Regions from separate parts of the Citrobacter sp. C1 genome, predicted to be linked through region 3. Evidence: riboswitches for the same ligand, from Rfam matches in the RefSeq annotation. Region 3 holds a riboswitch; each other region holds the start of a gene.

Region 1 (3,282 bases), 2.4 Mb from region 3:
GGCCGAACGGGTAATGATGAGCGAGGTAATGGCATTGAACAGCTGCGAGCTGGCGATCCCGGCGAGAATAATTTGCGTGGTGGCGGACCCGTTTTTACCCCTTGCGGCCACGGCCAGCAGTGCGACAAACAGAAATGCCGTCAGCGCGCCGATAAACGCCCCGAGCGACATGCTGATAATCCCCGCACCCAGCCCGGTCAGCGCGATCAGCACCGCTCCCGTCGATGCCCCGGCCGAGATCCCCAGCAGATAAGGTTCGGCCAGCGCATTACGCAGTAGTGATTGCAGCACCACGCCGGAAACGGCCAGACAGGCACCGCAGCAGGCAGAGACAAGCGCACGGGTCAGGCGGTAGTTCCAGATGATCCCAGCATCCAGCGCGTCTACCGGATATTGGCTGCCAAACAGGTGGTTTGCCAGCGTGTGGGTGACATGCTGCCACGGGATAAACGTCTCACCGATGGAGATCCCCGCCAGCAGCACCCCGCACATCACCACGCTGACCCACAGGCTGTGCAGCAGCGTTCGCTGGGTAAACTGACTCATCGCCCGACGCGTCCTGCGTAATTCGCTCATTGTTGATGGCTTTCCTGAGTGCGAAAGCGCGTGATGCCCGTGCATGACATCACGCGCGACGAGGATTAATGAGTGGCCTGCGGGTGTGCAAGACCGTATTGCACCAGCGCATCGGCGAGTTTTTCCAGCCCGTCAAGGGTTCTGATGCCCGCATTCATGGTCTGGACATCAATCACCGGCAGGTGGTTGTCTTTCACCGCCGGGATAAGACGGGTAACCGGGTCAGACTTGAGGTATTCCATTTTGACTTTCCAGTCATCCGCCGGGAAACGGCGACGGCCCATCTCGCCGAGAACAATCACCGATGGACTGGCTTTGGCAATGGTTTCCCAGCCGACAGTCGGCCACTCTTCCGCGGAATCAATGACATTTTTTACCCCGAGGGTTTGTGCGATCCACGCGGCGGGGCCAAATTTACCGGCAACATACGGATCAAGCTGCAGATCGGCGCTGGAGAACCAGAAGACGGCAGAAACGTTATTCTCCATGCCGGTGATCTTCGTTTTGGCTGCGGCCTCGCGGGCTTTGAGGCTGGCTATCAGCTCATCGCCCTTGTCCTGCACATCGAAGATTTTGGCCAGATCGGCAACTTCCTGGTAGACCATGGCGATATCAAACATGCCTTTACGCACACCATCGCCGCCGTCTTCATTGTCTTTTGCACAATCGGCAGGGGCGGTATAAACCGGAACGTTGAGTTCACTGAATTGTTCATAAGAGGCAACCGTCCCCGCGGGGCCAATCTGCCATTCAAACTGGCTGGCAACCAGGTCTGGTTTTTTGGCGATAATGCCTTCAAAGCTGGGTATGTTTTGCGCGATGACTGCAATCTTGTCATTCGCCGCTTTGTACTGTTCAGGAACCGGGCCAAACCACAGCGATGTGCCTACAACGCGATCGGCCAGACCCAAAGAATAGAGGATTTCAGTGCTGTTCTGACCCACTGTGGTCACGCGCTGCGGGGCTTTATTAAAGGTAATATCTCGACCACAGTTTTTGATAGTCAGCGGATATTGCGTCTTTGCTGCCGTCGCCATATTACTGGTCAGGAAGAGTGCCGCGCCGGTCAGCGCCAGAAGTGAATATTTGCAATAAGCAGAGGTAAAAACAGAATACATTATCATTGTCCCGTTGATGCCAGCGCTTCAGCGTCTGGTCATTATTTATTTCGCGGGACAGGCGCATGACGATAGATGACATTTCATCATGACATTCAGGCAAAATAATATGAAAATAAAACATATTGTTGCCAGTTTGATCAGGAATCAATTTTGTTCATTCGTCAAATAAATCACCCCATGGACCATCCCGTCCACTCAATGTATAAAACCATGACAGTAGGTCTCCTGGCTTACGGTAATCAGAATATCGGCCTTCCCATAAAAATATTTTACAGTGACCTGTAGTGAATCATCACTACACAGAGATATTCAGCATCCGCTTACAGTTGCGGGGGCAGCTATGGCATAAGAGAGAAATCATCCGCACCATATTCCGTTTCAAAAGCATGACTGCGCTTTGAAATACTGTCGGAGCGGACTGTATCGGTATGCTAATATTGCGTCAACCGCTGTAATAAGTAGGTAGTATTTAATTGTCATTTTTAATTCCTTTTAAATCATGTGGTTAATCTTTAATGGTTCATTGTGATGTGCCGAAGATAATAAATATTTGGTAAATTAAATGAGAATTATTTGATGTTGATCAATTAACGATGTGGTGTTGAAAAAGAATAAAATGAATAGTGAGAAATACACGCTTATTAAATAATCTGCGCCACATCACATTTTTCAATGTGTTTTTCCATATGGACAATTTGTTGCTCGCCACCTTCATCAAGGAACACGTTAAAGTGATTGTTGCACCAAAACTGATAGCCGCCGGGTAAAAAATGATGGGTATGCAAGTAGAGCGTTTTATATTGCTGATGCTGACAATATGCTTCTGCCAGTGTCATAAGTTGGCGGCCTATACCTCGACGGCGGTGTTCCTGTTCCACGTAACAGCGGCAAATTTCTGCGGTGTTGGCTAAATCATAGCGCCCGCGCAATGCCATGATTCTGTCATCGTACTGACACACTGCCAGCGTAGCGATAAGTTGCTGGTGTGCATCCCACACGCCGAGCAGTAGATTTCGGGGGTGGTGCAGGTAGTGTGAACGTAAATCTAATATGTCTTCGTCAGGACGTGGAGTGGGCCTGTTAGCCTGAAAATAGAGATTTAAATGACGGATAATAAATGACTGAACGGCGGGAATATCCGACTCGGTAATTTCGCGAAAGGTATACGTAGCATTAGGGTTCATTGTTGTGGGTATTATCAGGAGTAGGGGAAATGATAATAGCAACTCAGCGGGGATTGCAGAAGTGAAGAGTGACCGACAAGCAAAGCCTGCCGGCCATCACTAAACGTTAAATATCAGCCAGTGCGGCGTCACGGTTCGGGAAGAACGCCAGACGGCCGGGGATGGGTTGGATACCCGCACGCGCCATGGTGCGTAGCGGTTGGAACTCCAGATTACTGATACGTAATTCACAGCCTTCCGGCAGTCGTTTAACAAAACGCTGGAAGGCGTCCAGACCACCGGCATCCAGTACCGGGACGGCATCCCACTTCAGTACCACGATGCGCTTGCCTGCAATACGTGTTTCGAGATCGGTAAACAATCCCTCCGCTGCGGCAAAGAACAGCGGGCCAATCACGCGC
Region 2 (3,282 bases), 2.3 Mb from region 3:
GTGGTCATCACGTCCATTCTGATGGGTATGATTATGGCGCTGACGGACGATGGCAATGGGGTGCCTAAAGGTCCTCTCGCGCCATTGCTGATTGGTATTCTGGTTGCCGTCATCGGTGCATCAACAGGTCCGCTCACAGGATTTGCCATGAATCCGGCGCGTGATTTTGGTCCTAAGTTGTTTGCCTGGTTTGCCGGATGGGGAGATGTTGCGATGACGGGGGGACGCGATATCCCATACTTTATCGTCCCGATTGTGGCACCGATCATCGGTGCGTGCGCCGGGGCAGCAATTTATCGTTACTTTATTGGCAAAAATTTACCGTGTAATACTTGTAAGCTGGAGGAAAATGAGAGCTAGCTTCATGGAAATTGTTTATTTCTGAAATGCAAAAACTGATTTCGTGATCCGGTTTCCTGAACAGCTTAAAAAGTCTCCCCACAATGGGAGACTTTTGTTATGGTCCATTAACACCTTTTATCATTGCGTCTAATAGCGAGATGAAAAGTGAATGTGAATAATGTGTTTTTATTTATAACAATAAATTAACTGAGAGGTTTTATCATGATTTCTGCGAGCGCCCTGAACTCAGAACTCATTAATAAAATCGCACAGGATTTTGCACAGGCCACCAGTCTGGCCGTTGTGGTTGTCAATATTCACGGTGATGAAATTTCTGAACTCTTTAATTTTACCCCTTTCTGCCAGTTGATGCGCCAGCATCCGCAGCACAGCACGCGATGCCGTATGAGCGATCGTTGTGGGGGCCTTGAAGCATCAAAATCAGACCAGCCGTGTATTTATCGCTGTCATGCCGGCCTTACCGATTTTTCTATCCCTTTGGTGATTGCAGGCCACTTGGTTGGTTTTGTTTTATGCGGTCAGGTGCGCTTAAGCAATGACGTAGGCCTGGTTGATATTTTGAGTGTCGATGATCGCTGGCAAGCCGATCCCGAACTGCTCAATGAATTTCGTAATGTTCCGGAAATGGACTATTCTCGCGTCATCGCCTCTGCAGATTTGTTGAAGTTGATTGTTGAAAATTGCCTTAAAAAACAATTGAATTTCGTTGTCATTAAAGACAGTACACAGCAGTCAGAGTCGGTGCGTCCAACCCGTAGCCCGACTCCTCATGACAGTAAAATGAAAAAAGCGTTGCGCTATATCGACGCACATTTGTCGGATGAGCTTCGCCTCGAGGAGGTGGCTTCGCATGTTTATCTCAGTCCGTACTATTTCAGCAAGCTGTTCAAAAAATATCAGGGGATCGGTTTTAATGCCTGGGTAAACCAACAGCGAATGGCAAGTGCTAAAGAGTTGCTTTGTCATAGTGACTGGAGTATTGCCAGTATTGCGCGAAATTTAGGCTTTTCGCAAACCAGTTATTTTTGCAAAGTTTTCCGCCAGACATACCAGGTGACGCCGCAGGCTTTTCGCCAGCAAATTAGTGTTGTTTCGTCCGAAGAGTCAGCATAAATAGCAATATTTTGCTATTGCCGATTTTTGATATCGTATTGTATGTCCGTCATTATAAAATGAAAAATAAGGATAGAAGACAATAAATTGTCATAGCGCAACAAAGTAATAGTGTCTGAAGGATAAACTGCACCAGTTTTTATTTTTGTGATGAGATACAGTGTCTGTGTGAATGACTTTCTTTATTATTAATTGAAGCTTTCATACGGAATGCAAACTTAAGAATAAGCTGAATGACGCCATAACATTGGCTGAATGAGCGTAAAAGATATTTAAATGAATTTTTGTCATGAGGTGTGTTAATTCATCTCATGCCTGGAGCTTAATAGAATTTGCTCCTGAGCTGACAGGTTTACCACGTTTGTGGTAGGGAAGGGGGTGAGAATCCCCCGCAGCCCCCGCTGCTGTGATGCTGACGACCCCGTATAGACCACTGATCGCGAGATTGGGAAGGACGGGTGAGAATGACGCTAAGCCAGAAGACCTGCCTGTCAGTGACTACCAACAACTTCGGTGGGAAGTGGGTTGCTCAGATGCATACAGTCGAAAGACTGGGTATCTCTACACCCCTACCACCCTGAACAGGATCAGGGTATGGCGGCCAATTTTCGCGCGTTTGTTCTTGCAGGTACCGGAAGCGGCTGTGGTAAAACCACGGTAACGCTGGGCTTGTTGAGTCTGCTGAAAAAACGCGGTTTGCGCGTCCAGCCTTGCAAAGTCGGTCCTGATTATCTGGATACCGGCTGGCATACCGCCGTATCTGGCACAGCCTCCCGCAATCTTGATAGCTTCATGCTCCCCACTTCCACGCTGAACGCCTTATTTTGCGAACATATGCAGCATGCGGATATCGCCGTCATCGAAGGCGTTATGGGGTTGTATGACGGTTATGGTACGGACCCCAATTACTGCAGTTCCGCCGCGATGGCGAAGCAGCTGGGCTGTCCGGTCATTTTGCTGGTGGACGGTAAAGCCGTCTCAACGTCAATTGCCGCCACGGTGATGGGATTCCAGCATTTTGATCCAACGCTGAACATTGCTGGCGTGATTGTTAACCGGGTAAACAGCGAAACGCATTACCAGCTACTTAAAGTCGCCATCGAACGCTACTGTTCGATACCGGTATTGGGCTATGTTCCCCGCGTCGATGGCGTGGCGCTCCCTGAGCGTCATCTGGGACTGGTGACCGCGCGGGAATCAATCGTCAATCAGTTGCCGTGGCAGGAATTTGCTACAACGCTTGAGCAAACGTTAGATATCGACGCGCTGCTGGCCTTAAGCCAGTTAGACACCCCACCGGTGGGCGAATGGCCCGCGCTTCCTGCCTCCGATGCCGGAGCTGGACTGACGCTTGCCATTGCTGATGACGAAGCATTCAACTTCTACTATCCGGATAACATTACGCTACTGGCGCGCACGGGCCTCAATATTGTCCGTTTCAGCCCGCTACACGACAGCCGTCTCCCTGATTGCCAGATGATCTGGCTAGGGGGCGGATACCCTGAGCTGCACGCTGCCGGGCTTGCCCAAAATTCCACCATGCTGGCGCAACTGCGTGCGGCTCATCAGCGCGGTGTGGCGATTTACGCGGAGTGCGGTGGTCTGATGTACCTGGGGAGTTCGCTGGAAGACAGCAACGGCGATATCTGGCCGATGGCGGATATTATTCCCGGTCACAGCAAAATGGGCAAACGTCTGACCCGATTTGGCTATTGTGAAGCGCAGGCCGAACAACAAACCTTACTCGCTGCGCCCGGTGACGTGCTGCGCGGACATGAATTTCACTATTCCGATTTTACCCCTCAA
Region 3 (3,282 bases):
TCTCCGGGTTGCAGGAGATGTACAGAATACGCGGATACGCCTGCACCATCTTCTCTGTTTCGCTGTCCAGGCCGCTGCGCGGTGGATCAACAAAAATGGTTTCACACTGGTAACTCTTCAGGTCGACGCCCTGTAAACGGTTGAACTCGCGCACCCCATTCATCGCCTGAGTAAACTCTTCTGCAGCCATACGAATAATTTGCACGTTATCAATATGGTTAGCCGCAATATTGTACTGCGCGGCAGCCACGGACGGTTTAGCGATTTCAGTGGCCAGTACGCGGTTGAAGTTCTGCGCCAGCGCTAACGAGAAGTTGCCATTGCCACAGTACAATTCAAGCAGGTCGCCCTGCGAATCTTTGGTGACATCAATCGCCCATTCCAGCATCTGAATGTTCATGGCGGCATTCGGCTGCGTGAAGCTGTTCTCAACCTGGCGGTAGATAATCTCTTTACCCGCAACCGGCAAACGTTCATCGATGTAATCTTGATCCAACGCGATTTTGGTTTTGGTCGCCCGGCCAATCAGATGCACATTCAGGTTTTGCGCGCGTAGCGCATCCCGCAGTGCTTCGGCTTCCTGACGCCATTCGTCATCTAACTTTTTATGGTACAGCATGGATACCACCGCCTGATTGCTCATGGTGGTGAGGTAATCAATCTGGAACAATTTATGACGCAGGATGTGATTGTGACGAACGCCGTCAATCATGGCTGTCATCAGCGTGTTGATGAGTTCGCTGGCTGCCGGAAAGCTGTCGACGCGAATACGGCTTTTGGTCTGGCTTTCAAACATGATGTGATACAGGTCGTCACCGTCATGCCACAGGCGGAATTCAGCGCGCATGCGGTAATGACTGACCGGCGAGCGAAACACTTCCGGAGCCTGATCAGTAAATGGCGTCATTAAGCTCTGTAAACGAGCCACTTTATCGGCTAGCTGCGCGTCATACTGTTCTGTCGGGAGGTGTTCGGGGGTCATGATGCGTCCTGAAAAATAAAAGTACGCGGGGATTGTAGGGATTGCTCAGTAGATGTCCAGTTATTGATGATTTCTAATATTGTGATACGCAGTCTGGACAGTCGGTAATAACAAACTGTAGCATCCGCGTTCCGGTCCTGTGAGTTAAAAGGGAATCCAGTGTAAATCTGGAGCTGACGCGCAGCGGTAAGGAAAGGTGAAATGAGAGCGTAAGCAGACACTGCCTTTGGGTGGGAAGTCTTCATTTCTTTTTATTCGCTATATTGAATAACCTTCCAAGCCCGAAGACCTGCCGGCTAACGTCGCATCTGGTTTTCATCATCGCGTACTATCGGTGGGACCTGCGGCATCCTTCTTATATTGTGGATGCTTTACAATGATCAAAAAATCATTGCTGCTGACGGCACTTTCCGTCGCGGCATTTTCTGGTTGGGCGCAGGATGCTAGCCCGGATACTCTCGTCGTTACGGCTAACCGTTTTCAGCAACCCCTTAGTGCAGTGCTTGCTCCCATCACCGTTGTTACGCGCCAGGAAATCGATCGCTGGCAATCTACCTCTGTGAATGACGTTCTTCGCCGCCTGCCGGGTGTCGATATCGCGCAATACGGTGGTATGGGACAAAATTCGTCTATTTCTATTCGTGGGACCAACGCCAGTCATGTACTGGTGCTGATTGACGGCGTGCGCCTGAATTTAGCTGGGGTGAGTGGTGCCGCCGATCTCAGCCAGTTCCCGGTATCACTGGTGCAACGTATTGAATACATTCGTGGGCCGCGTTCCGCTGTTTATGGTTCTGATGCGATCGGCGGTGTGGTGAATATCATTACCACGCGAGAAAAACCGGGGACGGAATTGACCGCCGGTGTGGGCAGTAATGGTTATCAGAATTACGACATCTCGACGCAGCAACAGCTCGGTGAGAATACGCGCGTGACGCTGATGGGGGATTATGCCTATACCAAAGGTTTTGACGTTGTCGCCTACGGTAGCACTGGTGAGCAAGCGCAGCCCGATAAAGATGGTTTTTTAAGTAAGACGCTGTACGGCGCACTGGAACATAACTTCTCCGACACCTGGAGCGGGTTTGTGCGCGGCTATGGCTATGATAACCGCACCAATTATGATTCTTACTACTATCCAGGCACGCCGTTAGTCGATACCCGTAAGCTCTATAGCCAAAGCTGGGATGCCGGACTGCGCTTTAATGGCGAGCAAATCCAATCACAACTGGTTTCCAGCTACAGCCATAGCAAAGACTACAACTATGACCCGGACTATGGTCGCTACGACTCCTCGGCAACCCTGGATGAGATGAAGCAATATAACGTGCAGTGGTCAAACAGTATCGTGGTTGGCCATGGCAATGTGGGCGCTGGCGTCGACTGGCAAAAGCAAACCACAGAGCCAGGCACCGGGTATGTTACGGACGGTTACGATCAGCGTAATACCGGTATTTATCTGACCGGGTTGCAACAGCTTGGCGACTTCACCTTCGAAGGCGCGGCGCGCAGCGACGACAACTCCCAGTTTGGTCGGCATGGCACATGGCAAACCAGCGCCGGATGGGCGTTCATTGACGGCTATCGTTTCATTGCTTCTTATGGCACCTCTTATAAAGCACCTAATCTGGGGCAGCTGTACGGTATGTATGGCAATGCAAACCTTGATCCTGAAGAGAGCAAGCAGTGGGAAGGGGCGTTTGAAGGGTTAACGGCGGATGTAAACTGGCGTTTGTCAGGATATCGCAACGATATCGATAACATGATCGATTATGACCCCCACACTCTGAAATACTATAACGAAGGGAAAGTGCGGATTAAAGGCGTTGAAGCGACGGCGAGTTTCGATACGGGTCCGCTGGCGCATACGCTGAGCTATGACTATGTCGATGCGCGTAATGCGATTACGGACAAGCCGCTGGCCCGCCGTTCCAAACAGCAGGTGAAGTATCAGCTCGATTGGCAGGTCTATGATTTTGACTGGGGCCTGACGTATCAATATCTGGGAACACGATATGACAAGGACTATGTCACTAACCAGCCGGTAAAATTGGGTGGAGTGAGTTTGTGGGATCTGGCGGTGTCATATCCGATCACCTCACAGCTGACAGTTCGTGGTAAAATCGCCAACCTGTTCGATAAAGATTACGAGACAGTTTATGGCTACCCAACTGCAGGACGGGAATACACCTTGTCTGGCAGCTACACTTTCTGATCCACGTCCCACCGTGCTGGTGTTTGATTCCGGCGTCGGTGGGTTGTCGGTCTACAATGAGATCCGCAACCTCTTGCCGGATCTC

The links. A riboswitch is a leader RNA that binds a small molecule or an ion and turns the genes downstream of it on or off. The one in region 3 is predicted to bind cobalamin.
Region 1: it holds a riboswitch for cobalamin, as region 3 does, so the genes downstream of both, IB214_RS10520 (ABC transporter substrate-binding protein) here and btuB (TonB-dependent vitamin B12 receptor BtuB) in region 3, are expected to answer to the same signal.
Region 2: it holds a riboswitch for cobalamin, as region 3 does, so the genes downstream of both, IB214_RS09590 (cobyrinate a,c-diamide synthase) here and btuB (TonB-dependent vitamin B12 receptor BtuB) in region 3, are expected to answer to the same signal.

What each region holds. Positions count from the first base shown of each region.
Region 1 covers NZ_CP115035.1:2,169,318-2,172,599, forward strand. Annotated here, with positions in the region: gene IB214_RS10515 (iron ABC transporter permease) at 1-576, opposite strand, end outside; gene IB214_RS10520 (ABC transporter substrate-binding protein) at 642-1,694, opposite strand; cobalamin riboswitch at 1,895-2,122, opposite strand; gene IB214_RS10525 (GNAT family N-acetyltransferase) at 2,339-2,881, opposite strand; gene dauA (C4-dicarboxylic acid transporter DauA) at 2,988-3,282, opposite strand, start outside.
Region 2 covers NZ_CP115035.1:1,999,080-2,002,361, forward strand. Annotated here, with positions in the region: gene pduF (propanediol diffusion facilitator PduF) at 1-360, shown strand, start outside; gene pocR (regulatory protein PocR) at 565-1,476, shown strand; cobalamin riboswitch at 1,808-1,983, shown strand; gene IB214_RS09590 (cobyrinate a,c-diamide synthase) at 2,071-3,282, shown strand, end outside.
Region 3 covers NZ_CP115035.1:4,776,028-4,779,309, reverse strand. Annotated here, with positions in the region: gene trmA (tRNA (uridine(54)-C5)-methyltransferase TrmA) at 1-982, opposite strand, end outside; cobalamin riboswitch at 1,098-1,294, shown strand; gene btuB (TonB-dependent vitamin B12 receptor BtuB) at 1,359-3,197, shown strand; gene murI (glutamate racemase) at 3,142-3,282, shown strand, end outside.